DNA from 2 places in the Stenotrophomonas sp. SBJS02 genome. Region 1 is predicted to be linked to the other one. Evidence: predicted binding sites of a transcription regulator. Region 1 holds the regulator's gene; the other holds the start of a gene.
The links. The regulator FliA, encoded in region 1, starts transcription of late flagellar genes. The targets are predictions, from matches to a motif close to TAAAGTTTNNCNNNCNNNGGCCGATAA.
Positions count from the first base shown of each region.

Region 2: FQS62_RS22005 (GGDEF domain-containing protein) is a predicted target of FliA. The motif match lies at 2,780-2,806, and genes of this name have one in related genera.

Region 1 covers NZ_CP109812.1:2,226,416-2,241,475, reverse strand. The annotation lists gene FQS62_RS10490 (putative bifunctional diguanylate cyclase/phosphodiesterase) at 1-1,407, shown strand, start outside; gene FQS62_RS10485 (CocE/NonD family hydrolase) at 1,525-3,771, shown strand; gene flhB (flagellar biosynthesis protein FlhB) at 3,975-5,105, shown strand; gene flhA (flagellar biosynthesis protein FlhA) at 5,150-7,210, shown strand; partial or broken gene flhF (flagellar biosynthesis protein FlhF) at 7,356-8,976, shown strand; gene FQS62_RS10465 (MinD/ParA family ATP-binding protein) at 8,963-9,850, shown strand; gene FQS62_RS10460 (RNA polymerase sigma factor FliA) at 9,847-10,590, shown strand; gene cheY (chemotaxis response regulator CheY) at 10,648-11,040, shown strand; gene FQS62_RS10450 (protein phosphatase CheZ) at 11,040-11,645, shown strand; gene FQS62_RS10445 (chemotaxis protein CheA) at 11,648-13,492, shown strand; gene FQS62_RS10440 (flagellar motor protein) at 13,583-14,323, shown strand; partial or broken gene motD (flagellar motor protein MotD) at 14,325-15,060, shown strand, end outside.
Region 2 covers NZ_CP109812.1:4,778,786-4,793,845, forward strand. The annotation lists gene FQS62_RS21990 (lytic murein transglycosylase) at 1-372, opposite strand, end outside; gene egtD (L-histidine N(alpha)-methyltransferase) at 457-1,431, opposite strand; gene egtB (ergothioneine biosynthesis protein EgtB) at 1,428-2,699, opposite strand; gene FQS62_RS22005 (GGDEF domain-containing protein) at 2,850-4,130, shown strand; gene FQS62_RS22010 (YchJ family protein) at 4,134-4,526, opposite strand; gene FQS62_RS22015 (sulfite exporter TauE/SafE family protein) at 4,628-5,407, shown strand; gene FQS62_RS22020 (ATP-binding protein) at 5,514-8,894, opposite strand; gene FQS62_RS22025 (DUF4194 domain-containing protein) at 8,911-9,612, opposite strand; gene FQS62_RS22030 (DUF3375 domain-containing protein) at 9,599-11,068, opposite strand; gene folE (GTP cyclohydrolase I FolE) at 11,181-11,792, opposite strand; gene FQS62_RS22040 (MarR family winged helix-turn-helix transcriptional regulator) at 12,402-12,857, shown strand; gene FQS62_RS22045 (DUF1656 domain-containing protein) at 12,966-13,175, shown strand; gene FQS62_RS22050 (efflux RND transporter periplasmic adaptor subunit) at 13,172-14,089, shown strand; gene FQS62_RS22055 (efflux transporter outer membrane subunit) at 14,086-15,060, shown strand, end outside.

The sequences.
Region 1 (15,060 bases):
GCGCAGCTGCTGCGCCTGCGCAATTCCCTGTTGAGCACCTCGCTGACCGACGCGCAGCAGGAACTGACCCAGGCCGCACTGCACGACCCACTCACCCGCTTGCCCAACCGCCTGCTGCTGCAGCGTCGCATCGTGCAGGCACTGGCCGAGGCCGAACAGGGCGGCAGCCGTTTCGCTGTGATGTTCATGGACCTGGATGGCTTCAAGCAGGTCAACGATGCCTATGGCCATCAGGCCGGCGACGCGCTGCTGGTGGCAGTGGCCGAGCGCACCCGCCAGCTGCTGCGCTCCAACGACATGCTGGCGCGGTTGGGCGGTGACGAGTTCGTGCTGGTGGTACGCATCGAGCACGATGAAGACCTGCCGACGCTGGCCCGGCGCATCCTGCAGGCGGTCGGCAGCGGCCCCCTGCTGCCGGACAACGAACTGCAGGTAACCGCCAGCATCGGCGTGGCGATCTGCCCGGATCACGCCGCCAGCGAACGGCAGCTGATGGCGTTTGCCGATGCAGCGATGTACCAGGCCAAGGAATCCGGACGCAACGCCTTCGTGCTGTTCGCCGACTGGATGAATGACAGCGCCGAACAACAATTCCGGCTGCTGGCCGACCTGCGGCGGGCCATTGGCAGCGAGCAGCTGTTCCTGCACTACCAGCCCAAGATCCGCGTGGCCACGCAGAAGGTGGCCGGTGCCGAAGCATTGATCCGCTGGCACCATCCGGAGCATGGCCTGATTCCGCCGGACCGCTTCATCCGGCTGGCCGAGCGCAGCGGTGCCATCAACGATATCGGGCGCTGGGCGCTGGACCAGGCCTGCCTGCAGCTGCGCCGCTGGCATGACGCCGGTCACGAAGGCTGGTCGATGTCGGTGAACCTGTCGCCGGTGCAGTTCAGTTCGCCGCACCTGCTGCAGGATGTGCGCGAAGTGATCGAACGCCATGGCATCGCCCCGCGCCACCTGGTGCTGGAGATCACCGAAAGTACGGTGATGCGCGATACCGATACCAGCCTGCGCCTGCTGCAGGCGCTCTCGGCACTGGGCGTGGGCATCTCCATCGACGACTTCGGCACCGGCTATTCCAGCCTGCTGTACCTGAAGCGGCTGCCGGCCACCGAGATCAAGATCGACCATGCCTTCGTGCGCGATCTGGAACACAGCGCCGAGGATGTGGTGATCGTCTCGGCGATCGTGGCGCTGGGCCACGCACTGGACATGGACATCGTGGCCGAAGGCGTGGAAACCGCCGCCCAGCGCGCCTACCTGGAGCGGCTGGGCTGCGACTACCTGCAGGGCTACCTGCTCGGCCGCCCGGTGGATGCGGCGCGCTTCATGCAGCTGCACGACCTGCCGCGGCCGCGGGTGGAGTTGGCGCAGAGCCCACCGCCCAGCGACAACGCCTCCCTGTAGCCGAACCTGCGCTCGGCTCCCGCCAGGCATGGCCCGGCGCTACCATGGGGTGTCGATCCCCAGTAGGTCCACGCCATGCGTGGATGAGCCGTTCCACCATCATCCAAGGAAGCGCCCGTGGCCCTACGCACCACCTTTGCAGGCTTGTTGCTGGCCCTTGCTGTTGGCCACGCTGCCGCCGCTGATCTGCCGTGGTCATTGCCAGCCGATGCTTCCCCGGCCCAGGTCGACGCTGCCCTGCTGGCCCTCGGCAAGGGCGTGTTGAAGTCCCCCGGCCTGACCGATGCACAGCGCGGCCACGCGCTGCTGGCGATGGGCCAGACGGCCGAAGCGCGGCAATCGATCCAGCAGGCGCGGGCATCGCTGGCAAGCGACGGTGATACCGCGGCGGTGCAGCGCTGGGTGCCCATGCTGCTGCTCGCCACCGCCGGCGAGCGGGACAACGCCGCTTATGCGCGTGCCTTCCACAGCACCTTCGCTGCCCTCGACGACGTCGCCGCGGTGCAGGCCGAGGCCGCGCTCTCGGCTGAGCCGGCCCGGGTGCGCGCCCAGCTGGAGCAGGCCATCGCGGCGCAGGCAGGTGCCGCGACCGTATCCGCGGCCGTCGCCCTGGAACTTCTGCGCCTGCGGGCAGTACTGCGTGCACAGACCTTGGCCGCCGCAATGGCCCCGGCATTGGTCGCCGCAGAAGAGCAGCGTCGCTTCGTCATCGACGACACCCTGCGCATTCCCGCAGGCGGCGACGTGGTGCTGTCGGCCCAGTTGGCACGGCCACGCGCTGCCACTGCGCCACTACCTGCAGCCATGCTGTTCACCATCTACACCGATCCACCGAAGAACCGGCAGAAGATGCTGCTGGCCGCCGCGCATGGCTACGCCGGCATCGTGGTCGATGCACGCGGCAAAGGCCAGGGCACGGGCACCATCGCGCCCTACGAACACGACGGCGAGGACGCCAACGCGGCCATCGACTGGATCAGCCACCAGCCATGGAACGATGGCCGGGTCGCCATGTATGGCGGCAGCTACGAGGGCTTTACCGCCTGGGCAGCAGCGCGCCATCACCATCCCGCATTGAAGACCATCGTGCCCTACGTTGCCGCCATCCCCGGCCAGGGCCTGCCGATGGAAAACAACGTGTTCCTGAGTGCCAACTACGGCTGGGCGTTCTATGTCGCCAATGGTCCGATGCTGGACAACGACACCTACGACCAGGACGAGCGCTGGTCGCAGCTGCCGCGCCGCTGGTATGCCTCCGGTCGCCCTTACCGGCAGATAGACCAGGTCGACGGCACGCCCAATCCCTGGCTTCAGCGCTGGCTCGATCACCCGGCGTACGACGCTTACTGGCAGTCGATGGTTCCCTATAGTGACCAGTTCGACGACATCCACATCCCGGTGCTGACCATCACCGGCTACTACGACGACGGCCAGATCTCGGCACTGCAGTACTTCAAGGAGCACCTCAGGCACCGCCCCGATGCCGACCACGCCCTGCTGATCGGTCCCTACGACCACCGCGGTGCGCAGTCGGCGCTCAAACCCATGGAGCTGCGCGATTACGCGGTCGACCCTGCCGCGCAGTTCGACACCCCGGCAGTCACCTTCCAGTGGTTGGACCATGTGCTGCGCGGCGCCCCGCGTCCGCCGCTGGTGCCCGACCGGGTGAATTACCAGCTGATGGGCGCCAACACGTGGGGGCATGCGGCAACGCTGGAGGCGGCTGCGGGCGCTCACCGCCGCTACCACCTCTCCGCCGATCAGGCATCATCCGATGGCTACCACCGCCTGCTGGAACAGTCGCCAGCCCCTGGCCAGCTACGGCAGACCGTGGACCTGGCCGACCGCAACGAAATGCGCCACGGCTACTACCCGTACCCGATCGTCGCGGCACAGGACGAAGCGGACACCGCGCTGGCCTTCGTCTCCGAACCGTTCATTGCACCGATGGATCTGGTGGGAAGCTTCTCTGGTGACCTGAAGGTCCGCCTCAACAAGCGGGATTTCGATTTCACCGTCACCCTGTACGAGCTGATGGCCGATGGCCGCCGCATGCAGCTGTCCTACTACATGGGCCGGGCCAGCCACGTGCGTGACCCGAGCACACGCCAATTGCTGCGGCCCGGCCAATGGACCCACCTGCCGTTCGACCGGACGCGCATGGTCGCCCGCCGCCTGGCTGCAGGCAGCCGCCTGCTGGTGAACGTGGACGTGCTGAAGGACGCCATGCATCAGGTGAACCACGGCACCGGCCGCGATGTCAGCGATGAATCGGCCGCCGATGCGGGCGCCCCGCTGCAGGTGGACTGGCACAGCGACAGTGTGCTGACGATCCCGCTGCAGGCGGTAGCGCCGAACGGGTGACACGGCCGCCCAGCCCGCCATCACGGAACGATTCCTGCGGCACCCTCCTGTAGAGCCAAGCCCGTGCTCGGCTGCGCTTCGCACCTGGACCCAGCCGCAGCCGAGCATGGGCTCGGCTCTACAAAACGGGCCGTCGGTAGATCCACGCCACGCGTGGAACGGTTCTTGCACGCACCCTGGCATCCCCTGCCGCAGTGCCTGTGATGTCCGAGAACGAATCCGCCGGCGAAAAGACCGAACAGCCTACCGAAAAACGCCTGCGCGACGCCCGTGAACAGGGCAACCTGCCGCGCTCGCGCGAACTCGGCACCGCCGCCGTATTCGGCGCCGGCGTGCTGGCGGTGATGGCCATGAGCGGTTCGATCGGCCGCGGCGCCAGCGCCTGGATGAAGCACGCGCTCAGCCCCGAACAGAGCCTGCGGCAGAACCCGAAGGAACTGTTCGGCCACTTCGGCGACCTGCTGCTGCAGTTCATGCTGGTGATCGCGCCGCTGGTGCTGGTCTGCCTGCTGGCCAGTTTCGTCGCACCTCTGGTGATGGGCGGCCTGCGCTGGTCGCAGAAAGCATTGCTGCCCGACATCAACCGCATGAATCCGATGAGCGGGCTCAAGCGCCTGTATGGCCCGGAGGCCATCGCCGAGTTCACCAAGTCGCTGCTGCGCGTGGCCTTCGTCGGCGTCGCCGCCGGGCTGGTAGTCTGGACCGGCTTTGACACCCTGCGCGGGCTGATCCACCACCCGCTGGAGACCGCCATCACCGACGGCCTCGGCTTCACCCTGCGCCTGCTGCTGGCCACCGCCGGCGCGATGCTGGTGCTGGCCGCCATCGACGCGCCGTACCAGCGCTGGAACTGGATGCGCAAGCTGAAGATGACCCGTGAAGAACTGCGCCGGGAAATGAAGGAAAGCGAAGGCAGCCCCGAGGTGAAGGGCCGCATCCGCCAGCTGCAGCAGCAGATGGCCAACCGCCGGATGATGGAAGCCGTGCCCACGGCCGACGTGGTGGTGGTCAACCCCACCCACTATGCGGTGGCGCTGAAGTACGAGGGTGGCGCCATGAACGCCCCGACCGTGGTCGCCCTGGGCGTGGACGAGACCGCCCTGCGCATCCGTGAAGTGGCCGACGGCAACAAGGTCGCGATCGTCTCCGCCCCGCCTTTGGCACGCGCCTTGTATCGGGAAGGCCAACTCGGAAAGGAAATCCCCGTGAGACTGTATTCGGCCGTCGCCCAGGTCCTGTCCTACGTCTACCAGCTGCGCGCCTGGCGCACTGGCCCGATGCCGGACGCCCCGCACATCCAGGTGGATGAATTCGGCAAGGGAGGCCGCCCGTGAGCGCCCAGCCCTCCACCGGATTCAACACCCGCCGCGCCCTGGAAATGATCCGCCAGGGCCTTGGCGCGCCGCTGATCGTGCTGGCCCTGCTGGCCATGGTCGTGGTGCCGCTGGCCGCGCCGGTGCTCGATGCGCTGTTCACCTTCAACATCGCCATCTCGCTGATGGTGCTGCTGGCGGTGGTCTACGTGAAGCGCCCGCTGGACTTCACCATCTTCCCGATCGTGCTGCTGATCACCACCATGCTGCGGCTGGCGCTGAACGTGGCCTCCACCCGCGTGATCCTGCTCAACGGCCAGAACGGCCACGACGCCGCGGGCAAGGTCATCGCCGCCTTCGGCGAATTCGTGATCGGCGGCAACTACGCGGTGGGCATCGTGGTGTTCGCGATCCTCACCATCATCAACTTCGTGGTGATCACCAAGGGCGCCGGCCGCGTCTCGGAAGTGACCGCGCGCTTCATCCTCGACGCGATGCCCGGCAAGCAGATGGCGATCGACGCCGACCTCAACGCCGGTTTGCTGACGCGTGAAGAAGCCAAGCTGCGCCGCGAGGAAGTCCGCGAGGAAGCCGACTTCTACGGTGCGATGGACGGTGCCAGCAAGTTCATCCGTGGTGATGCCATCGCCGGCATCCTGATCCTGTTCATCAACATGCTCGGCGGCCTGGCCGTGGGCGTGCTGCAGCATGGCATGCCGTTCGGCGATGCCGCGGCTACCTACACCCTGCTGTCGATCGGTGACGGCCTGGTGGCGCAGCTGCCTGCACTGCTGGTCTCCAGCGCGGTGGCGATGCTGGTCACCCGCGCCTCGCGCTCGCAGGACATGGCCCAGGCGATGACCGGCCAGGTGTTCGGCCAGTACCGCGCGCTGGCGATCACCGCCGGCATCATCGGCGTGGTCGGCCTGGTGCCGGGCATGCCCAACGTCGCTTTCCTGACGCTGTCCGCGATCCTCGGCTTCATCGCCTGGAAGGTCTACCGCAAGGGCAAGGCCGCGGCCACCGACCCGGCAGCCGCCGGCAATGACACTGCCGCACTCAACGCACTCGGCCGCCCGGCGGCACCTGCGCCGACCGCCGAACTGAGCTGGGACGAACTGCGCCCGGTCGATCCGCTGGGCCTGGAGGTCGGCTACCGGCTGATCCCGCTGGTGGACAGCAACCAGGGCGGCGAGCTGATGGCGCGCATCAAGGGCGTGCGCCGCAAGCTGACCCAGGACGTCGGTTTCCTGATTCCGTCGGTGCACATCCGCGACAATCTGGAACTTCCGGCCAACGGCTACCGCGTGCTGGTGCACGGCGTGCCGGTGGCCACCGCCGAGATCCATCCCGACCGCGAGCTGGCCCTTGATCCGGGCAGCGCGCTGGGCACCCTGGAGGGCATCGCCGGCAAGGACCCCGCGTTCGGCCTGGATGCCACCTGGATCCAGCCGCACCAGCGCGCCCAGGCCGAAACGCTGGGCTACACCGTGGTCGATCCGGCCACCGTGGTTGCCACCCACCTCTCGCACCTGATCCGCGAACACGCGCCAGAACTGCTCGGCCACGAGGAAGTGCAGCACCTGCTCGCCAACCTGGCCAAGAGCGCGCCCAAGCTCGTCGAAGATCTGACGCCGAAGGCGCTGCCGCTGTCGGCGGTGGTGCGCGTGCTGCAGAACCTGCTGGTCGAACGCATTCCGATCCGCCAGCTGCGCAAGATCGCCGAAGCACTGGTCGAACACGCTCCAAACAGCCAGGACCCGGCGGTGCTGACCGCCGCCGTGCGCACCGCACTGGGCCGCTTCATCGTGCAGGAGATCGCCGGAATGTCGGCGGAGCTGCCGGTGTTCACCCTCAACCCGCAATTGGAACGTGTCTTGCAGGAGTCCACGCAGGGCAACGGCGCCGCGCTGGAACCCGGACTCGCTGAGCGACTGCACCAGAGCCTGGCCGAATGTGTCAGCAAGCAGGAAGCCCGCAACGAGCCCGCGGTTGTGCTGGTACCTGGCCCGGTGCGCGCCGCGCTGGCGCGCCTGGTCCGCCACAGCGTTCCGTCGCTGTCGGTCCTGGCCTACAGCGAGGTGCCGGAGGACAAGCGCCTGAAGCTGGTCGGAACGATCAGCTGACGCCGCCCTCCGATGCGCCAGAAAACAGACACCACTTTCGAACCGACGCAACAGACAGATACCAAGGGGAACCCGCAACGTGCAGACCACCGACCACCCGAGTTCTCCGACCGCCACCCCGCCGTCTTCGTCCCGTGACCACAGCATGAAAATCAAACGATTCGTCGCCGCCGACATGCGCTCGGCCATGAACCTGGTGCGCAAGGAACATGGTCCTGACGCCGTGATCCTGTCCAACCGCCGGATCGAGGAAGGCATCGAGATCGTCGCCGCCGCCAACTACGATGAGAGCGCCGTGCAGCGTGCGCTGGAAGCCTCGCGTCGTGACATCGCTCCGCCGCCGGCGCCGAAGCCGCGCACCGCCGCCGACGCGGTGATCGCCGCCGTCACCCGACGCCGCAGCAACACCCCGGCGCCGGAACCGGTCGCCGCCACCACCGGCCGTGGCCGCCCTCGCCCGCGCTGCGGTCGGCGCCACTGGCCGCACCCTGGACAGTGCCGACGAGATCGTGCCGACCCGTGGCAGCAGCGGCTTCGCCGCCACCCTGGCGCGTGCCGCCGTCAACGAACCGGCGCTGCCGGAACAGATCTTCGCCCCGTTCGCTGAAGCCATCGTCGCACCGGCGCCCGCCAGCGCCACGTCGGCCAACCGCGCCCACTTCCAGATCGACCCGCCGCACGAGACTCATCACGAAAGCCCGGCCCCGGCTGTGCAGCCGCCGCCGCTGCCGACCGCTGCTGTGGCTGATGTGCAGCCCGGGATCACCGCCAGCGAACCGGCACCGGCTGAAGCCAGTGACCAAGCCAGCCCGGCACCGGTACTGGCCCCGGCACCGACGCTGACCGTGGTTGCCCAGGACGACGCCGAGATCCGCCAGCTGCGTCAGGAAGTGGCCGGCATGCGCCATGTGATCGAGCGCGAAATGAACCGCTTCACCGACGAGCGCCTGCGCGGCTGCCCGGTGCGCGCCACTGCGCTGGACCTGATGGACGAGTACGGCTTCGACGCCGGCCTGGCCCGCGACGTGGCCATGCAGATCCCGCTGGAGACCGAGGCCCACCGTGGCCGCGGCCTGATGCTGGGGCTGATTTCGCGCAAGCTGCCGATCGCCCCGGTCGACCCGCTGGAAGAAGGCGGCGTGATCGCCCTTGTGGGCCCGACCGGCGCCGGCAAGACCACCACCATCGCCAAGCTGGCCTCGCGCTTCGCCGAGAAGCACGCGCCGCGTGACGTCGCCCTGGTCACCACCGACACCACCCGCATCGGCGCCCGCGAGCAGCTGTACGGCTACGGCCGCCAGCTCGGCATCGCGGTGCACGAGGCCAACAGCGGTACCGATCTGGACCAGCTGCTGGAACGCCTGAAGGACTACAAGCTGGTGCTGATCGACACCGCTGGCCTGGGCCCGCGCGACCGCGCGCTGGCCGCCCAGCTGCAGTGGCTGCGCGCCGCCCGCCAGGTGCGCACCCTGCTGGTGCTGCCGGCCAACACCAGTTTCGGCGACATGGACGAGGTGGTCCGCCGCTTCGGCGCGGCCAACCTGCAGGGCCTGGTGCTGAGCAAGCTGGACGAGACCGGCCGCTTCGGCAATGCCCTGTCGGTGGCCGTGGACCATGCCCTGCCCATCACCTGGGTGACCGACGGCCAGGACGTTCCGGAGGACCTGCACCGGGCCAGTGCGGCCAATCTCGTACTTCGCCTTGAAGATTTGCGCCGCGCGGCCGATATGCCCTGCAACCCGGAGTTGAACCATGCCGTCGCGTGAGTACGCCAAGCTGACCAAGACCTTCCCGCTGTCGGCCACCCGCAGCGAGCCGCTCGGCCCTGTGCGCACCATTGCCGTCACCGGCGGCAAGGGCGGCGTGGGCAAGACCAACGTTTCGGCCAACCTGGCCGTGGCGCTGGCCGGCATGGGCAAGCGCACGCTGCTGCTGGACGCCGACCTCGGCCTGGCCAACATCGACGTGATCCTGGGGCTGAACCCCACCTTTACCCTGGCCGACCTGGTCGCCGGCCGCTGCACGCTGGATGACGTCATCGTCGAAGGCCCGAACGGCGTGCTGGTGGTGCCGGCCGCGTCTGGTCGCCGCCACATGGCCGAACTGGCCCCGGCCGAGCACGTCGGCCTGGTCAACGTGTTCTCCGAGCTGGAACGCGAACTGGACATCATGGTGGTGGACACGGCCGCCGGCATCACCGATGGCGTGCTGACCTTCTGCCAGGCCGCGCAGGACACCGTGGTGGTGGTCTGTGACGAACCGGCGTCGATCACCGACGCCTATGCGCTGATCAAGGTACTCTCGCGCGAGCGTGGCGTGGACCGCATCCAGGTGGTGGCCAACATGGTGCGGGACCCGAACGAGGGCCGCGTGCTGTACGAGAAGCTGACCCGCGTCTGCGAGAAGTTCCTCGCCGATGTCTCCCTGAATTATCTGGGCTGCGTGCCGCAGGATGACTGGCTGCGCCTGTCGGTGCAGCGCCAGCAGCCGGTGGTGAAGGCCTACCCGTCCAGTCCGGCAGCACTGGCGATCACCGAGATCGCGCGCCGTACCGCACGCTGGCAGGCACCGACCGAACCGCGCGGCGGCGTTGAGTTCTTCCTCGAACGCATCCTCAAGCAGCGAGGGGTGGCCGCATGAAAGGCGCAGCCCAGTACAGGGAAGTCCAGCGCTCGGCAGCCAACGAGGTCATCGCCCAGCACTCGGATCTGGTGCGGCGCATCGCCCACCACCTGGCCGCACGCCTGCCGGCGAGCGTCGAGGTCGACGACCTGATCCAGGCCGGCATGATGGGATTGATCGAGGCCTCGCGCAGCTATGACGCCGACCAGGGTGCCTCCTTCGAGACCTATGCCTCGATCCGCATCCGCGGTTCGATGATCGATGAGATCCGCCGCGGCGACTGGGTGCCGCGCTCGGTGCACCGCCGCGCACGTGATGCCGCCGCCACAATCCGCCGCCTGGAACAGAGCAGTGGCCGTGCCGCCAGCGCCACCGAAGTGGCCGCCGCGATGGAGATGCCGCTGCCCGAGTACCTGCGGCTGATGGAAGACGCCGCCCGTGGTCAGGTACTGAGCCTTGAATCGCGCATCGAAGACCAGGGCGAGCTGGACACCGTCGCCCAGGGTGGCCCGACCCCGCAGCAGGTGCTGGAGCGCGGCGAGTTCGGCCGCGAACTGGGCAAGGCCATCGGCCACCTGCCTGAGCGCGAACAGCTGGTGCTCTCGCTGTACTACGAGCAGGAACTGAACCTGAAGGAGATCGGCGCGGTGCTCGGCGTGAGCGAGTCGCGGGTCTGCCAGATCCACGGCCAGGCGGTACTGCGCCTGCGTGGCCGGCTGAAGCTGTTCGAGGCTGCCGACGCCGGCCTCGAAGAATGAACATCCCCGAGGCGGCTGCCCCCGGCCGTCCGGAATGAACAACAAAGGAATTCTGCTTTGAACAAGAACATGCGCATCCTGATCGTCGACGACTTCTCGACCATGCGTCGAATCGTCAAGAACCTGCTGGGCGATCTTGGCTTCACCAACACCGCCGAAGCCGAGGACGGGCATGCTGCGCTGTCGCTGCTGCAGAGCCAGCCGTTCGATTTCGTGGTGACTGACTGGAACATGCCGGTGATGACCGGCATCGAGCTGCTCAAGGCGATCCGTGCCGATGCCAAGCTGAAGACCCTGCCGGTGCTGATGGTCACCGCAGAAGCCAAGCGCGAGCAGATCATCGAAGCCGCCCAGAGCGGCGTGAACGGCTACATCATCAAGCCGTTCACCGCACAGACACTGGAAGAGAAGCTCGGCAAGATCTTCGAACGCCTGGCGGCCAGCGCCTGATGGATACCACGGTCGACAAGAACGCCCTCGCCCTGCGCCTGCAGGAAGCCCTGGACGCACTGGAGTCCGGTGACGAGGCCGCCTGGCGGCAGCGCATCGACGGACTGGTCGCGCTGCGCACGCAGCCGATGATGAGCGGCCTCTCGCGGCTGGCCCGCGAACTGGGACAGGCGCTGGGTGAACTGCCGACCGTGCCCAGCGAAGCCGGCGAACTGGACGATGCCTGCGCGCGCCTGGACCACGTGGTGGCGATGACCGAACAGGCCACGCACCGCACCTTGGACCTGGCCGAGGAATGCCGCAGCCTGACCGAACAGCTGCGCGCCGAAGGCCTGCAGCCTGGCCAGGACGCGCAGCTCGAGCGCATCCGCCACAACCTGACCGAGATCGCCCTGACCCAGAGCTACCAGGACCTGACCGGGCAGATCATCCGTCGCGTGGTCGGCATTGTCCGCCGCGTGCACGAAGGCTTCGGCGCACTCGGCCTGCCGCCGGAACAGCATCGCACCGACCCGGAACTGGCCGGGCCGGCACTGAAGGGACTGGACCGCCACGCGGTCTCGCAGAACGACGCCGACGACCTGTTGTCGGATCTGGGGCTGTAAGCATGAGCGCGGTATCCGACGACATCACTGCCGATTTCATCATCGAGGCACAGGAAATCCTGGATCGCCTCGGCGAACAGCTGGTGTCGCTGGAGCAGGCACCGCAGGACAGCGATCAGCTCAACGCGGTCTTCCGCGGCTATCACACGCTCAAGGGCGGCGCCGGCTTCCTCGGCGTCACCGCCATGGTCGAGCTGTGCCACGCCGCTGAAGAAGCGCTGGGCGCCGCGCGCGCCGGGCAGGCCGTACTGCAGGCCCACCACTTCGATGCGGCCCAGCAATCACTGGACTACCTGCAGTCGATGCTGGACGCGGTGTCGTCCGGCACCGAGCCGGGCTATGCGCCGCCGGATCTGATCGCCCAGTTCGACGTGCACGGTGGTGCCGTGGCTGCTCCCGCCGCCGCAGCAGCGCCCGCCGCGGGCGGCAGCGACCTGATCACCGACGACGAGTTCGAGGCCCTGCTCGACCAGCTTCACGGCGGCAATGCACCGACCGCCGTCTCGCCGGCAAAAAAAGCCGACGACGGACTGATCAGCGAAGACGAGTTCGAAGCCCTGCTGGACCAGCTGCACGGTGGCGCCGCGCCAGGTGCCAAGCCTGCTGCCGCCGTGGCACCGACGCCGGTGGCAGCCCCGCGCCCGGCGGCCGCACCGGCACCGGCCGCCAAGCCGGCCGCCAAGCCGCTGGCCGAGGCCGAGCACACCGTGCGCGTGGACACCAAGCGCCTGGATGCGATCGTCAACCTGATCGGCGAACTGGTGCTGTCACGCAATCGGCTCAAGACCCTGCGCGCACGCCTGCGCGATGAGGAGCTGGACCGCGCCGTGTCCACCCTGGACATCGCCACCGCACGCCTGCAATCGGCAGTGATGCGTACCCGCATGCAGCCGGTGGGCAAGGTGTTCTCGCGCTTCCCCAAGGTTGCCCGCGACGTCGCCCGCTCGCTGAAAAAGGAAGTGGATCTGGAGCTGATCGGCGCCGAGACCGAGCTCGACCGAAATCTGGTGGAAGCCCTGGCCGACCCGCTGGTGCACCTGGTCCGCAACGCCATCGACCATGGCGTGGAAATGCCCGACCTGCGCGAAGCACAAGGCAAGCCGCGAATGGGCCATGTACGCCTGTCGGCGCAGCAGGAAGGCGACTACGTCAGCATCGAGGTGCAGGACGATGGCGCCGGCATCGACCCTGAGAAGCTGCGCGCGAAGGCGCGTGAGAAAGGCCTGATCGATCCGGAAGCCGCTGCCCGCCTGAGCAGCGAGGAGTGCCTGCACCTGGTGTTCCTGCCCGGCTTCTCGACCAAGCAGCAGGTCACTGACATCTCCGGCCGTGGCGTCGGCATGGACGTGGTGCAGTCGCGCATCCGCGAACTGAGTGGCCAGATCCAGATCCAGTCGGAACTGGGTCGTGGCAGCCGGTTCTTGATCCGCGTGCCGCTGACCCTGGCCATTCTGCCAACCCTGCTGGTGCAGGCCGGTGAGGATGTGTATGCACTGCCGCTGGCGCGCGTGATGGAGGTGCTGCACGCGCCGCGTACCTCGCTGGGCTGGTTCGATGGCCGCGCCGTGCTCGACCGCCGTTCGCACACGCTGCCGCTGGTCGATCTGCGCCAGTGGCTGGATGTGACGCCCGCCGCGTCGACCCTGCTGACGATCGTGGTGCTGCAGGCAGGCGAAGCGCGCTTCGGCCTGGTCGTGGACCAGGTGCGCGGGCGCGAGGAGGTGGTCATCAAGCCGCTGCCGAAAGCCCTGCGCGGCCTGCGCGGTTACGCCGGTGCAACCTTGATCGGCGATGGTCGCATGGCCTTGATCCTGGACGTGGACGGCCTGCGTACTCCGCACGACTGAGCCACTTGCTGAACCCGTAAAACTGTGAAGTCACACCAGTAGCCTGTACCGGTGTCTCAAGTCCCATTCATACAAGCCGATACCGGATCCATGGATAGACTCAGCCTCATTGGACTCTTTCTCGCCCTGGCCTCGCTGGTCGGCGGCAGCATCCTCAAGGGCGCCGGCCTGGCGTCGTTGTGGTCGCCTGCGGCATTCGTGATCGTCATCGTCGGCACCATCGCCGCGATCCTGCTGCATACCTCGCCGGCGGTGTTCAAGCATGCGTTCAAGATCGTGCGCTGGGTCGTGCGCCCGCCGCACAGCGATCGCCGCGAACTGATCCAGCAGATCGTCGAGTGGAGCAACATCGCTCGCCGCCAGGGCCTGCTGGGCCTGGAGTCGCAGGTGGAAGCGCAGCAGGATCCGTTCCTGCGCAAAGGCCTGCAGCTGCTGGTGGACGGCGTTGAGCCCGAATCGATGCGGCACATGCTGGAAATCGAACTGGGCAGCCAGGAGCACCAGGACCAGGCCGGCGCCAAGGTCTTCGAGGCGATGGGCATCTATGCACCGACGCTGGGCATCATCGGCGCCGTGCTGGGCCTGATCGCAGTGATGAAGAACCTGGCCGACCCGAGCAAGCTCGGCCACGGCATCGCCGCAGCGTTCACTGCCACCATCTACGGCATCGCTTCGGCCAACCTGCTGTTCCTGCCGATCTCGGCCAAGCTCAAGAGTGTGATCTCGCACAACACGCGCGACCGCGAGATGGTCATTGAAGGCCTGATCTCGATCGCCCAGGGCGAGAACCCGCGCAACATCGAAACCAACCTCTCCGGCTTCCTGCACTGACATGGCCCGCCGCAAGCACCACGAAGAGCACGCCAACCATGAAGCATGGGCGATCCCCTATGCCGACCTGATGACGCTGCTGCTGGCCTTCTTCGTGGTCATGTATGCGATTTCTTCGGTCAACGAAGGCAAGTACCGGATCATGGCCGACGCCCTCACCGATGCCTTCGGCGGTGCGCCGCGCACGATCAATCCGGTGCAGGTGGGCAACAAGCAGGTGCAGGGCGGCGGATGGGACAGCCCGTCGGTGATCAAGTCCGGCACCAAGATCGGCCCGTCCGCGCCGGCACCGTCGCACGACCCGACCCTGCTGCCGTCGATGGCCTCGCAGATGCGCATGCCTGTCTCGGTGCACAACCAGGAACAGATCGCGCGCGCCGAGCGCCAGCTCAACAGCATCGCCGACCGCCTCACCGCCGCACTTGCACCGCTGATCGACCGCGGCATGATCAGCGTGCGTCGCACCGAGCTGTGGATCGAAGTCGAGATCAACAGCGACATCCTGTTCCCGACCGGCTCGGCCGCGCTGGACGTGCACGCGCGGCAGACCCTGGCCAGCCTGGCTGACGTACTGCGCGATGTACCCAACAGCGTGCGCGTGGAAGGCCACACCGACAACGTGCCGATCGCCACTGCCACCTTCCCGTCCAACTGGGAACTGTCGGCCGGGCGCGCCGCCAGCGTGGTGCACCTGTTCGCCGACCAGGGCGTGCAGCCGTCGCGGCTGGCGATGGTCG
Region 2 (15,060 bases), 2.3 Mb from region 1:
CCAGACCGCGACGATGGTGGCCGGGTCGACGCCGTACTGCGCCGACACCCGATCGAGCAGATCGCGATGCTGCTGCAGCATGGCGCGACCATCAGCCACTCGCTGGCGATCGACCAGCGCGGCCAGGTAGTCCCAGATCGGCGTGGTGAATTCCGGCTGCGCATCGAGCAGGCCGAGCACGCTGGGGTCCGGGGTCAGGCCGGCGGTGATCTCATTGAAGCGGTCGGCGCTGATGCCCTGGCTGGCGGCCGTGGCCTGCAGGCCCGCCAGGCAGCGGCTGAAGGCCGGATCGACGCTGGCATCGGATGCTGCAGGCAGCACGGGGGGCGCGGCGAGAGCGGCCGCCAGGCCGAGCGTGGTCAGAATGGGCATGGCGTCCTCCGTGTTGCCGTTGCGCGGCCATCTTAGGGGTAGCGGTGCTGCTGAACCTGAAGGGGCACCGGCTGGCCGTCCGCCCTAGGTGGCACGCAGCAGGCGCAGGCCGTAGGCGGGACTGTCGGCATTCCAGCGCTGCGTGACCTGCAGTCCTGCCTCCTGCAGCAAGGCCTCGAAGCTGTCGTCGGTGTACTTGTGGCTGTACTCCACGCGAATCGGTTCGTCGGCGGCAAAGTGGAAGGTGCGTCCCTCCAGATGCACATCCTGCGCCCAGCGGCTGACCAGATCGGTTTCGATGCGCAGCCGCGCGATGCTGTAACGAGCACGGTGGCGGAAGCCGTCGAGGTCGAAGTCGCTGCCGATCTCACGGTTGAGGCGCGCCAGCAGATTGAGAGTGAATGCGGCGGTGACGCCCTGCGCATCGTTGTACGCCGCCTCGATCAGCGCCGGGTCCTTGTGCAGGTCGATGCCGACCAGGGCCAGGCCGTCGCGGCCCATTGTCTGGCGCATCGCCCGCAGCAGTGCGACCGCGTCTTCGCCTTCAAAGTTGCCCAGCGTGGAGCCGGGGAAGAACAGCAGCCGTCGCGCGGGTTCGCGTTCGGGCATGGGTACGGCCACGGGACGGGTGAAGTCGGCGCAGACCGGCAGCATCTCCACCTGGGGCAGTGCCGGTGCCAGATGATCGATGCTGGACAGCAGCGCGGCACGCGAAATTTCAATCGGCGTGTAGGCCACCGGATCGTGCAGGGCGGCCAGCAGCAGCGCGGTCTTGCGTCCGCTGCCGCTGCCCAGCTCCACCACGTGCAGGCGCGGGCCAACGGTGCGGGCGATGTCCGGCAGCACACGCGCCAGCAGAGCCAGTTCGGTGCGCGTGGGGTAGTACTCGGGGGTCTGCGTGATCTGCTCGAACAGGCGCGAGCCACGTGCATCGTAGAAATATTTGGACGGCAGCTGCCGGGGCGTGCGCGACAACCCGGCCACCACGTCAGCCAGGATCTGCTGACGCCCGGGGGTGAGATCGGTCAGCGCCTGCAGCGCGTCCTGCACCGTACTCATGCGAGGTCCCTGGCCAGGCGCAGCCCGGAGAACTGCCAGCGCGCCGGAGGCATGAAGAAGTTGCGGTAGCTGGCGCGCACATGGCCGCGGGGCGTCACGCAGCTGCCGCCGCGCAACACCCATTGCCCGCACATGAACTTGCCGTTGTATTCACCGAGGTTACCGGCGAACGGGCGGAAGCCCGGATAGGCGCCATACGCACTGTGGGTCCATTCCCAGACATCGCCGAACAGCTGCCGCATTCCACTGCCCGGCGCTGCCTGCGGGTGCAGCCGATCGTCATCGGCGAAATGGCCGCGCAGCGGGTGCGACGCGGCAGCGGCTTCCCACTCGAATTCGCTGGGCAGGCGCGCGCCGGCCCAGCGGGCGAAGGCATCGGCCTCGTAGTAGCTGAGGTGGCAGACCGGCGCATGCGGGTCCAGTTCGCGCCAACCGCCCAGGGTGTACTCGCGCTGCAGGGTGTCATCCCAGTACAGCGGATGCCGCCAGTCCTCGGCTTCACGCACTGCCCAGCCTTCACTGAGCCACCAGCGCGGCTCGCGGTAGCCGCCGGCATCGATGAAGGCACGGTACTCGGCATTGCTGACGGGGCGCTCGGCCAGTGCGTGCGCGGGGAGCAGCACGCGATGCGCTGGCGATTCGTTGTCGTAGGCGAAGGCGGTGTGCTGCGGCCAGGCTGCGGCGCCGATGGTGACGATGCGCTCGGGTGATTCGATCCAGCCCTGCGCACTGGCAGCGCTGGTGGCCGGCTGCAGGTCCTCGCGGTAGGCGGGCTGCAACGGGTTGCACCAGAACGCATGCTTGATGTCGGTGAGCAGCAGCTCCTGGTGCTGCTGTTCGTGCTGCAGGCCCAGCTGCAGGTGCTGCAGCGCCTGCTCATCAAGGTCGCCTGCCGCCAGCCGTGATTGCACCTGTGCATCGACCTGCTGGCGGTAGTCGCGCACCTGCTGCAGCGATGGCCGCGACAGCAGCCCACGCTGCGGCCGGGCGTGCGCCGGCCCGATGCTCTTGTAGTAGCTGTTGAACAGGTAATCCCAGGCCGGGTCATGCGCCGATGCAGCAGCGAAGCCCGCCAGCACGAAGCGTTCGAAGAACCAGGTGGTGTGGGCCAGGTGCCATTTGCTCGGGCTGGCGTCGGCCATGCTCTGCAACATGGCGTCCTCGGCGCTGAGCGGCGAGGCCAGTTGCATGCTGCGCGCGCGCACGCGTGCGAACTGGTGGGCGAGATCGTGCTGCGGGGCAGCGACGGCGGCGGATACGCTGTCCATGGGGTCAGCATCGGCGCTGGACGGTGAGTGCGATGTCATGGTTCGGCGTCACTTCGTTCACATGGATGAGCCTGCCGCATTCAAGAAGCCGCCCCGAACGCCGCTAACGGCAATGCTGCGGCCGCGTCGTCACCGCGCTGGAATTCCTGCTTGCCCCTGCATCCGCTCCGCCAGCCTGCGCACTACCTGTTCGTGCTGCCCGCCCTGCTGGTTGCCGTGGTGGTATGGACCGCATTGGATACCGCAGACGTGGCCAGCCCGGCGCAGCGCATCCTGCCCTGGCTGCTGGCCTGCCTCGGCGCCGGCCTTGCCCTGCTCTACCACCAGGTACGTTCGCTGTGCCTGCTGCTGGTGGTGGCGGTCATGTTCGCGCTGCTGCACCAGGATGTCGGCGGCTACCTGCGCAGCGGCCATGTCGGCGCGCTGACACCGCTGCGCTTCCATGCCATCTCGGCGTGGCTGCCATTGCTGTTCGCCGGCCTGTCGTTGTGGCCGGAGCGCGGGCGGCGCCGCCACGACCTGCTGTTGCGCTCCGTCGCCAGCGGCACGGCACTGCTGATCTTCCTGCTGCTGGCCACGCAGCAGCCGCGCGGCATGCACGATCTGCTGTCGAACCGTCACTGGGCGTGGATCCCGGTCGACTGGAACGCGCTGGCGCAGCTGCCAGCGCTGCTGTTCCTGCTGGCAACCGCCGCGCTGGGCGGGCAGGCCTGGCGGCATCCGCGCCCGTTGCACACGGCGATGCTGCTGGCCCTGCTGTGCCTGTGGTGGATGCTGCCGAGGGTGTTCCTGCAGCCGGTGCTGCTGCCGGCACTGAGCAGCGCGGCCCTGCTGCTGATGCTGGGCGCGATGCTGCAGGAGTCCTTCCACATGGCCTTCCGCGATGAGCTGACCGGCCTGCCCGGGCGCCGCGCGTTCAACGAGACCCTGCAGCGGGCACACGGCACCTACAGCATCGCGATGGTGGACGTGGACCATTTCAAATCGTTCAACGACACCCACGGCCACGACACCGGCGACGACGTGCTGCGCCTGGTGGCCTCGCGGCTGGCGCGGGTAGGCGATGGTGGTCGTGCGTTCCGCTATGGCGGCGAGGAGTTCGCGGTGGTGTTCCTGGACCGTCCGGCAATAGCCTGTGTCGATGCCGTGGAAGCCCTGCGGCAGAGCATCGAGGACACCCGCATGCAGCTGCGTGACCGCAGCACCCGCAGCCGCGACGATGACGCCGGGCGCCAGCAGCGCGGGCGCGGCGGTAGCGGACAGGTAGTGCAGGTAACCGTAAGCATCGGTCTGGCCGACAGTCGGGTCGGTCCGCGCCCGGCGGCCGTGGTCAAGGCCGCCGACCAGGCGCTGTATGTCGCCAAGGACGGCGGCCGCAACCAGGTGCGCGCGTATGCCGAACAGGACGTGCTGGCAGTACGCGCTGGCTGAGGCTCAGGCAGCGTCGAGGTAGTACCAGCGGCCGTCGACGCGCAGGAAGCGGCTGTGCTCGGTCATCTTCACCGCGCTGCCGCCGCCCACCCGGTAGCGCGCGGTGAACCGGACCTCGGCGCTGTCGGCCCCGGTGACGGTGTGCTCGTGCACGGTCAGGCCCAGCCAATGCGTGCGCTGGCCGGGCGCATCATCCAGCGACAGCTCGGCCGGACGCGTGTCCGGGTGCCAGCTCTGGCGCAGGTAGTCGGCCAAGCCCCGTGCATAGGCGCTGTAGCGCGAACGCATCAGGCGCTCGGCATCCGGCGCGGCTTCACCGGCGTGGAAGCGGCCGCAGCAGGCCGCATAGTCGGCGGGCAGGCCGCAGGGACAGGGATCGGCAGGTTTCTTGCTCATATCCGTATTGTCGCCGGGTTGCACGGATCGATCCACGTACGGCACGGGTCGCCGGTACAGGACAGGCGTATGCTGTCGCGCCCCCACCTTGATTGATCGCCGTGCTGGAACTGGTTCCCCCTGAGTTGTGGTGGCTGGTGGTGATCGCCTTCATCGCCGGTCTTGTGGATGCCGCCGTGGGTGGCGGTGGCCTGGTGCAGCTGCCTGGCCTGTTCACGGTGCTGCCGCAGCAGACGCCGGCGATGTTGTTTGGTACCAACAAGTTCAGTTCGATGTTCGGTACCGGTGCGGCGGCCTGGCGCTATGCGCGCAACGTGCGCTTCCCGTGGAAGCCGGTGCTGTTCGCGGCCGGTACGGCCTTCATCTTCTCCTTCGCCGGAGCCACTGCGGTAAGCCTGCTGCCCAAGGACGCGGTGCGCCCACTGGTGCTGGTGCTGCTGATCGCGATGCTGGCCTACACGCTGTGGAAGAAGGACTTTGGCGCGCTGCACCGGCCGCAGGAGATCGGTCGCCGCGAGCTGGTGATCGCGCTGGCGATCGGTGCGGCGATCGGCTTCTACGATGGCTTCTTCGGGCCGGGCACTGGCAGCTTCCTGATCTTCCTGTTCGTGCGCTTCTTCGGCCTGGATTTCCTGCGCGCCTCGGCGGCATCGAAGGTGGTGAACCTGGCGACCAACGTGGCAGCGATCTCGTTCTTCGTACCGACCGGCAACATCCTGTGGCTGTTCGCGCTGCCGATGGCGGCAGCCAACATCATCGGTTCGGTGGTGGGCACGCGCCTGGCACTGAAGGGCGGCACGCCGTTCATCCGCAAGCTGTTCGTGGGGCTGGTGGTGGTGCTGATCGCGCGGATGGCGTGGGATACGTTCCGCGGGGCGTGAATGCGCCTCATGACCCGGTAGGTGCCAACCTTGGTTGGCACACGGTTTCCCATCGCGAAGAGCAGCCGAGCATGGCTCGGCTCTACAGGTAGATGGACCGAGGCGCTCAGGCCTCTGCTTCTTCCGGTTCGTTGGCCTGCTGGCGGCTGCGCTCGGGCAGCTTCAGGCGCTTGCCTTCTTCGTCGTACTCGATCAGCAGGACGCCGGAATCGTGGCGGCCGCTGATTTCGACGAAGCAGGCGCCACCGATGAACGGTTCCAGCGTCATCACCGACTTCAGCGGGGTGGCGACTACCATCTGGAAGCCGAAGTTGTCGAAGATGTTCATCGCCAGCGCGGTGAACTCGTTGTCGGCCTTGTCGAAGGCTTCGTCGAGCACGACAGCGGCGTAGCTGGGCAGCTGGCTGTCGGCGCCGCCGAGCTGGTAGCGCAGCGCTGCCGCCAGGCACGTGGTGGCCAGCTTCTGGCGCTGGCCACCGGACTTGCCGGCGCCGCTGCGGTAGATCTCGACCTGCTGGCGCGTTTCCGCATCCAGCTCGACACCGATGAACTCCACATGCATGCGCACGTCCAGCACCAGCTCGCGCCAGCGCTTGTCCTCGCCTTCCTGCGAGCCGAGGCGGTTGACCAGCTGGCGCAGCACGGTGAACTGCGATTCGGCCAGCTCGCGCTGCTCGGTCTGCTGCTGCGACAGCACCTCGCGCAGCTGCAGGTGGAACTCGCCGACTTCCGGCAGGCGACGGTCGCTCAGTTCGATGGTCAGCAGCGTGCCACGGTTGAACGGCACCTGCTCCAGGCTGGCGTTCACTTCGTCCAGGCGCTGGCCGATCGACTTGCGGGCTTCGGCACTATGGCGCTGCAGCGCAAGCAGGTTGTTCTTGCTCTGGTTCTGCAGCAGATCGAAGAAGCGCTCTTCGTGCTGCGGCAGGCCATCGCGCTCGAGTCGTTCCAAGCGTGCGAGGAAGTCCTCGGCCGACGCCACCGACACGGTGAAGTCACCCGATTCCTCCGGCCACTGCTGGATGAAGCGGCGGAAGCAACCGATCAGCTGGTTCTCGATGCGGTTGAGGTCCTGCTGCGAGGACGACAGCTGCTCGTTCAGCGCGTTGCTGACCTGGCGCATGTGCGCTTCCAGCGTTTCCAGGCTGAGCGGGCCCTGTTCCTGCAGGCGCTCGGCAAGGCCGGCTTCCTGCTCCTGGGCCAGGCTCGGCAACACCAGCGCACGACTCTGCTGTCGCGCGCGGTCGAGGCGATCGCGCTCCTTGACCAGCTGCCCGCGCTCGACGCGGACGTCTTCATAGGTGCGGCGAGCCTGCTCGATGTCGGCGCGCACCGCGTCGATCTGCTTGGCCAGCTTGGCCAGGTCCGCATTGCCTTCGCGCAGGTCGCGCAGGGTGGCCTCGATATCGGTCAGGCGCTGCTGCGGGGCGGCGATGTCGATCTCGTTCCAGCTGATGCTGACCAGCTCGTGGCAGGCCAGGCGACGTTCGTTGTCGCGGTCACGCTGCCCACGCAGGCGCGCGATGTCGGTCTCGCAGCTGGCGATGCGCTTGGCCAGTTCCTGTGCTTCACGCTCGAAGGCGCCCACCTTGTCGTGGTTGTTGAAGCCGAGGATCCAGCGGCGGCGGTCGCCCACCGCACTGCGGTCATCCTTCTCGAAGCGGTCACCCGGGTGCTTGACCTGGCCTTCGCGGGTGATGCCGCGGTCGACGTTGCGCAGCTGCTTGGCATCCACGCATTCGTAGTCGAATCGCTTGCCGAGCTCGCGGCGCAGCCAGCTTTCGAACACGTGCTCGCGCAGTTCCAGCTTGTGCAGCAGCGACTTCGCCGACGGCTCACGGGCAAACGCATCGTCGTTGCGGCGCACACGGTAATAGGTGAAGCGCATGCCCAGGTGGGTACGGTTCACCCACTCGGCGACGTCGTTGTAATGCTTGTCATCGACCAGCAGCGACAACGCGAAGCCGCCCAGCACACGCTCGATGGCGCCCTGCCAGCCCTGCTCTTCCGAGCGGACCTGGATCAGCTCGCCGACAAACGGCAGCGCCGCCTCGGCAATGCCGGTTTCCTCGGCCAGGCGCGCGCGCAGCTTCTGCATCGGCGCCGGGATGTTGGAGGGCGTGCGCTGCATCGCTTCGAGTTCCGCACGGACTTCGCCGAAGCGGCGCTCGTCATCGCGCTTGCCGCCCAGGCGATCGCTGATCGCATCGTCCAGCGCCGAAGAGGCACGCTGGCGATCCTGCAGTTCGTTCTGCGCGCGCTCGACCAGTTCGGCGAAGCCGTGGGCGTCGTCCGGCAGTTCGGCCTGCAGCTGCTGGGCGGCCTGGCTTGCCTGTTCGCGCTTGGCCTTGCGGCGGTCGCGCTCGGCTTCGGCACGGCCCTGCTCGCGCTCCAGTTCCTCGATGCGCTCACCGCCCTGCTGGCGGCGCTGCAGTTCCAGCTCGGCCAGGCGCTCGGTGTGGTTGTCCAGTGCGGCACGGCGCTGGGCTTCTTCGCCGAGCAGGCCACGGTCACGCACGTCCATCTCGCGCAGGCGGGCTTCGATCAGCGCCTGGCGGCGGCTTTCACGGAAGCTGTCGACGCCGAGCTTGAGGGCTTCGTCGTCGCCACGCCGGCGGTGCATTTCCTTCAGGTCGTTGTAGTAGGCGCGTGCCGGCAGCAGGGTCTCCACCTGGCGACGGGCGGTGACCACCGCCTGGTGCGCGCCATCGAGCTCGGCGAAGTCGCTGACCAGGCGCTCGGCGGCGTCGAAGGTCTTCGGCGTGTCGAGCATGAAGTCGCGCAGGAAGACGTTCAGGTCGCCCAGGTTCTTCGCCGACTGCGTCTTGTGCAGCAGACGCAGCGCCATCTCGTTATCAATGCCGAGCAGATCACGGAAGCGCTCGGCGTAGCCGGAGAAGGTGTCGAAGTGGTGCAGGTCGGACAGCTTCTGCTTGAGCTTGCGCAGGTCCAGATCGAAGCCGCCAAGATCCTTGGCGATGTCGAACGGACGCTCGGCGATCATGTAGTGCTTGCGCACGTCGCCGGCCGAGGTGCCATTGCCGGAGATCCACAGCAGGCGCACCAGGCTCACCACGCGGCCATCGCCGGCGCGGTATTCCAGCACCAGTGCGGTCCAGGTCGCGCCCTTGCGCAGGTACTGGGTGGCGATTTCGCCGGTGCCGCTGTCCTGCTGGTCAGCCCACGCGCCACGCACGTAGGACACCAGGTTGCGGTCGCGGCCACTGCGCTCGGCTTCACGCGCGGCGGCGTTGAAGTCGACGATGGCCGGCGGCGTCAGCAGTGCGGACATGGCATCGAGCAGGGTCGACTTGCCCGAGCCGGAACGGCCGACGAACAGGAAGCCGCGCTCGGCGATCGGCACTTCGGTCAGGCCGTTGAAGGTGCCCCAGTTGTGCACCTGCAGGCGGCGCATGCGGAACTGCTGCAGGCGCGGGTCCGGCAGGCCTTCGTTGAACAGGGCGGGAGTGTGCTTGGAGATAGCCATGCGATGGTCGGGTCTCTCAGGCCTCGGCGGCCGGGGTTTCGCGCAGCTGGCGGTAGACCGCCGAGAGCTGGGACACGTCTTCGGCGGAGAACAGCAGCTTCAGCGCCGGCGAGACTTCGTGGCGGTCTTCCTGGCCGCTGAGGCGGGTCAGGATGTGGTTGTCCTTCATCTTCTGCACCGCCGAAGCGACGCGGCGATTGAAGCCGGCGCGGTCGGTGGACAGGTTCTTTTCGTAGATGGCCAGCGCTTCGGCCATCTCGGCGTCGGCGACCACCGCGCGGTTGCCGCGCGCATCGGCCTCGGCCAGCTGCTGGCGCAGGTACAGCAGCAGCACCGAATCGATGAAGGTCAGCGGCGAGGTGCGCAGCAGCACCGGCGCATCCACGTCTTCGGTATCGGCCTGGCGGGTGAAGGCCACGCCGCTGTCACGGTCGAGCACCAGTTCCAGGAACAGGTCCGCCAGCGAGGAGCGGATGGCCGCCTCGCTGCGGATCAGTGCCGGCCACAGCTTGGCGTGGCGCAGCTGGTCGATGCTGGGGCCGATCAGCAGCTGGCACAGCGCGCGGCGTGCGTCCAGCGGCAGGCGCCCGGTATCGCCGAGGTAGTACACGTCGTTGCCACGGCGGGGCTGCGCCACGGCCGCCACCGGTTCGGCTTCGTAGGCGTCTTCCGCCACGTCGGCCTGCGGTGCGTCGATGGGATCTTCATGCCAGCTCATGGCGTCTCTCCTGGGTGAACCAAACCAGCGGGATGCGGGCGCGACGGACCTGGCCGTCGCCACCACGCCATTCGGCAAGCTCCTGCTCACCGGCGATCACGTTGCCGAAGCGCGTGCCCAGCGACAGGTAGCCGATGACGCTGCCAAGACCCTGCGGTGCTTCGCGCTGCGACAGGGCCTGGGCGATGCTGAGCCGCGGCTGTGCATCGAGCAGATCATGCAGGTCGCGGCGCAGGGTGCGGAAGTCGATTTCGGATGAAGCGACCAGATCGCCGACGCTTTCCAGGCTGATCGCGGCGGCGTCGTTGTACTCGACGTTGCCATCGACCTGGGCGCTGCGCGGATCGTGCAGCCTCCACTGCGACCACGAGCGCAGGCGGCTGGTGGTCAGCTGCAGGTCACGGCCGATGCCACGCTGTGCGGGGAACTCGTCGCGCAGGGCCAGCGCTTCGGACTGCGCCTGCTTCAGCAGCTGGTTGAGGCGGCGCTGTTCCAGATAGCCACGGCTCTGCACGAAACCGCGCAGGCTGCGCGCGAAGTTCTGCAGCACGTCGTGCACCTGGCCACCGCGCTCAAGCATGGTGCTGGTGAAGCCGCGCAGGAAGTTGCGTTCGTTGCGGTCCAGGCGTCGCGCAAAGCCACGTGCCAGCACCGCTTCCAGCGCGGCATCGAGCTGGGCGCTCTGTTCGGCGTCGTTGAGCAGGCGCCAGAACGCCTGGAAGCTGCGGCCGGCATCGCTCTCGCCGATTACGTCCACGCCTTCGAACAGCTGCGACAGCACGTCCCCGCGTTCGCCCTCGTCGTCGATGATGCGTTCGCGGAAATCGCGGTTGAGCTGCTCGAAGTCGTCGCGCACGCGGCGGAAGTCCTCGGTCAGCTCGTCGGCCAGGCCGATGATCTGGCGCGCACGTTCCAGCGCGCGCTTGCCATCCAGCGCGATCACGCGGCCGGCGCCGACGCGGGCGATCTCGGCGTCGATGCGGTCACGCTCGTCGCGCAGTGCCGACAGGCGTGCGTCCGGATCGGATTCGGTCTGCGCGGCCAACTGCGAGAGCTGTTCGATGACCAGCGCCAAGCGGCTTTCGGTGGCGGCCACGCGGGCCTGCTCAAGGCCGTCGGCGAAGCGGATCGCCTGCAGTGCCGCGGTCGACAGCTCGTACTGCTCCTGGTCGGCGCCTTCGGGCAGGCGGCGTTCCAGCCAGCCCTGGGCCAGCCAGTGCGCGATGTAGGCCTGCGCGGTACGCGGCAGCTCGCGCGACAGTTCGTCGCCGTTGAGCTGGTCCAACGCACGCTGCAGGCGCTCGTTGAGCACCGACGACGACAGCGTGCGCTCGCCGTCCATCAGCAGCCCCTGCAGCAGGCCGATGATTTCCGGAGCGTGGTCGGCGGCGAGCAGCTTCCACTGGGGCTGTTCGCGCAGATGGCGGTAACGGGAGATGCGTTCGCGGTGCTTCATGCAGCGAAAGGATTCATGAGGGCTGGCGGGGACGAGCAGCCGCCCACGGCGGCCGCGCGGGCAGCCGTGGGCATACCGGCCCGCAGGGGCCGGCGGGGCGCGGGCAAGCGGCTCAGCGCTTGCCGCCCACTTCGATGAAGCGCAGGAACTCGGCGCGGGTACGCGCGTCGTCGCGGAAGCTGCCCAGCATCTTCGAGGTGACCATGCTGACGCCGCGCTTGTGGATGCCGCGGGTGGTCATGCATTCGTGGGCGCCTTCGACGACCACGCCGACACCGATCGGCTGCAGCACATCCTGGATGCACTGGGCGATCTGTGCGGTCATCTTTTCCTGCACCTGGAAACGGCGGGCATAGGCTTCGACGACACGGGCCAGCTTGCTGATGCCCACCACCTTGCCGGCCGGCAGGTAGCCGACGTGCACGCGGCCGATGATCGGCGCCATGTGGTGTTCGCAGTGGCTTTCGTACTCGATGTCGCGCAGGACGATCAGTTCGTCGTAGCCGGCCACTTCCTCGAAGGTCCGCTCCATGTAGGCGCGCGGGTCATCGCGGTAACCGCTGAACCAGTCGCCATAGGCTTCGGCGACACGGCGGGGGGTATCCAGCAGGCCTTCACGGGACGGGTCCTCGCCGGCCCAGCGCAGCAGGGTGCGCACGGCATCCTCGGCCTGGTCCTGGGTCACGGCGCCCTGCGGGGCGGCCTTTTCGTTGTTCTTGCTCATTGCGTACAGCGTCCCGAACGGGGGGCGAGCATCGTACCCGACCGGGGGGTGGGTCGTCCTGTTGGGACGGTTCATCGGGGGGTTCTTGCGGCGCCTCGTTGCTATCGGTCTGGAGGGGGAGAGGGGGCTGCGCAGGACACGCCGTGAACCCATCCCTGGGGGCTCGATGGCGCCATCCATGGCGCCAACGGTCCTGCGCAGCCCCCTCTCCCCCTCCCTGACGGTTTCCTGCGGGCGCGGCCGGACCGCCCGAAAGCGGGGGCAAAAGCGGGGGTTCATGACTTCGGAAGCAGCGCGCCGCTGCTGTGGTCTCTTCTGCTTTGGTGGGTGCGGACCGTTGGTCCGCACTGCTTCTGCTCTTGCTTCTAAGAGCCAACCCACCGCGCTCGCGGGGTGATGGGAAGGCAGCGGGGGCCGGGCGGGGCAGGACGTCCGCGGCAGGGATGCCGCGGCCGAGCCCCCATGGATGGGTTCACGGCGTGTCCTGCACCGTCCGGCCCCCGCTGCCCCACCCGACACCAGGCAGGCGCAACGCTTTCCTCAACACACCCACCCATTCATAAAAACCCATTGATAGGAATGAAATTAGTAGTATCCTATCTATCTCTTATGGACCGACCCCTCGACGAGCGCACCGTGCTGCAGATGCAGCTCAGCTCCGGCCTGCTGTACGCAGGGCGGCAGTGGCAGCGCCTGGCCGACAGCCGGCTCGGCAGCTACGGCATCTCCACCGCGTGCACCATGCCCCTGCTGATGATCGGCCGCTCCGGCGGTGGCATCCGTCAGGTGGCGCTGGCCCAGCAGCTGGGCATGGAGGGTCCTTCCCTGGTGCGCCTGCTGGACAAGCTGTGCGCCAGCGACCTGGTCCGCCGCGAGAGCGACGCCAGTGATCGCCGCGCCAACCTGCTGTGGCTGACCGACGCAGGCCATGCCCTGGTCAGCGAGCTGGAAGACCAGTTGATCGGCCTGCGCCAGGACGTGTTCGGCGAGCTTTCCATGGATGAACTGCATGCCGTGCTGAAGGCATGGCGCCTGCTGGCCGAGGCCGCCGACCGCATCACGTAAGACCGCTGCCCCCGAATACCGCCGCTGCCGTGCACACGCCAGCGGCTTTTACCCGTTGCTGTTGTTTCGTTGTTCCTCCCCTCCCCCACCTCGCCCCCGCCCCTACCGATGCCCGGTGAATTCAGTCTCCACGGAGTGTTCGTCCCGACCCTGCTCGGGTTGATGTTGTTGGCCTATCTGGTCAACAGCGGCCTGCACGCGCTGCTGCAGCGTGCCGGCGCCTATCGCCACGTATGGCACCCGGCGCTGTTCAACCTGGCCCTGTACGGGATCGTGCTTGGCCTGCTGTTCCACCTCCTGCGTTGGATGCAATCGTGAACAAGATCGTGAAGAAGACCCTGCCGGTGCTGCTCACCAGCGCAGCCGTGATCATCGCCCTGCTGGTGCTGCGCCAGCTGTGGGTCTATTACATGGATGAGCCGTGGACCCGCGATGCCCATGTCGGCGCCGACGTGGTGCAGGTGGCGCCGGACGTGTCCGGGCTGGTGGAAACGGTGCAGGTGGCCGACAACCAGGCGGTGAAGAAGGGTGACCTGCTGTTCGTGGTCGACCGCGCCCGCTACCGCATCGCGCTGGAGCAGGCCCGCGCCAGCCTGGCCGAGCGCCAGGCATCGGTGGCGCAGCTGCGCCGCGAGATCGGCCGTGACCGCAGCCTGCAGGACCTGGTCGCCGCCGAGGACGCCGAAGTGCGCCGCGCCAAGCTGCAGGCCGCACAGGCTGCGCTGGCCACCGCACAGGCGGCGGTCGACCTGGCCGAGCTCAACCTGGGGCGTACCGAGGTGCGCGCACCGGCCGATGGCCGGGTCAACGACCGCACCCTGCGCGTAGGCGACTACGTGGTGGCCGGCAAGCCGGTGCTGGCACTGCTGGATACCGGCTCGTTCCGCGTCGATGGCTATTTCGAGGAAACCCGCCTGCGCGGCGTCGCCCCGGGACAGCGTGTGGACATCCGCCTGATGGGCGAATCGGCACCGCTGCGCGGCCATGTCGAGAGCATAGCCGCCGGCATCGAGGACCGCTACCGCAGCAACGGCAGCACCCTGCTGCCGAACGTGACCCCGGCCTTCGACTGGGTGCGGCTGGCACAGCGCATTCCGGTGCGCATCGCCATCGACGAAGTACCCCAGGGCGTGGAACTGATCGCCGGCCGCACCGCCACGGTGACCGTGGACACCGGCCGCCATCCGCACAACGACAAGGCCGGCACTGCGCCGACACAGGCGGGCCTGTGAACACCGCCCTGCCCCGTCTCGGTCTGATCGTTGCGCTGGCCAGCCTGGCGGCCTGCAGGACCGTCGGCCCGGATTACGCCCTGCCGGAAGGCTCGGCCTTCAAGCGCCCGGAGGCCAATGCAGCCTTCATCGATACGCAGAACCCGCAGGTGGCCGCCAACGAGGCGCTGCCCGACCGCTGGTGGTCGCTGTACAACGACCCGGTGCTGGACGGCCTGATCACCCAGGCGCTGCGTGACAACGTCGAGCTCAAGGCCGCCGATGCACATCTGCGTCGTGCCGCGGCGGTGTACGAACAGGCGCTGGACGCCGGTGGCTTCGAGTACGAGGCCGAGGCCGGCGTCAGCCGCGCGCAGCTGTCGGCCGAATCGTTCCTGCAGGAGCACGAGCTGCCGGTGATCAACCTGGCCGATGGCAAGTTCGCGGTCAGCTACCAGTTCGACCTGTTCGGCAAGCTCAAGCGCGGCGCCGAAGCAGCGCGTGCCGACGAGCAGTCGGTCGCTGCTGCGCGCGACCTGGCCCAGGTCAGCGTGGTGGCGCAGGTGGCCGACAGCTACCTGGAGATCTGCCACGCCAACCACGAACTGCACGTGGCCGAGCATTCGCTGCAGCTGCAGCAGCGCAGCCGCACGGTCACCGAGCGCCTGATCGCGGCGGGCCGTGGCACGCCGCCGGAACTGGCCCGCGCCAACGCCCAGGTGGCGCTGCTGGAGGCTGCACTGCCGCCGCTGCATGCGCAGCGCTCGGCGGCCGCCTACTCGCTGGCCGCCCTGCTCGGGAAGACCCCGGGCCAGCTGCCGGCCGGCGTGATCGACTGTGCGCACGCCCCCGGCCTGGCGCAGCCGTTGCCGGTTGGTGATGGCCGCGCGCTGCTGCAGCGCCGCCCGGACGTGCGCCAGGCCGAGCGCAAGCTGGCCTCGGCCACCGCGCGGATTGGTGTGGCCACCGCCGAGCTGTACCCGGACATCCGC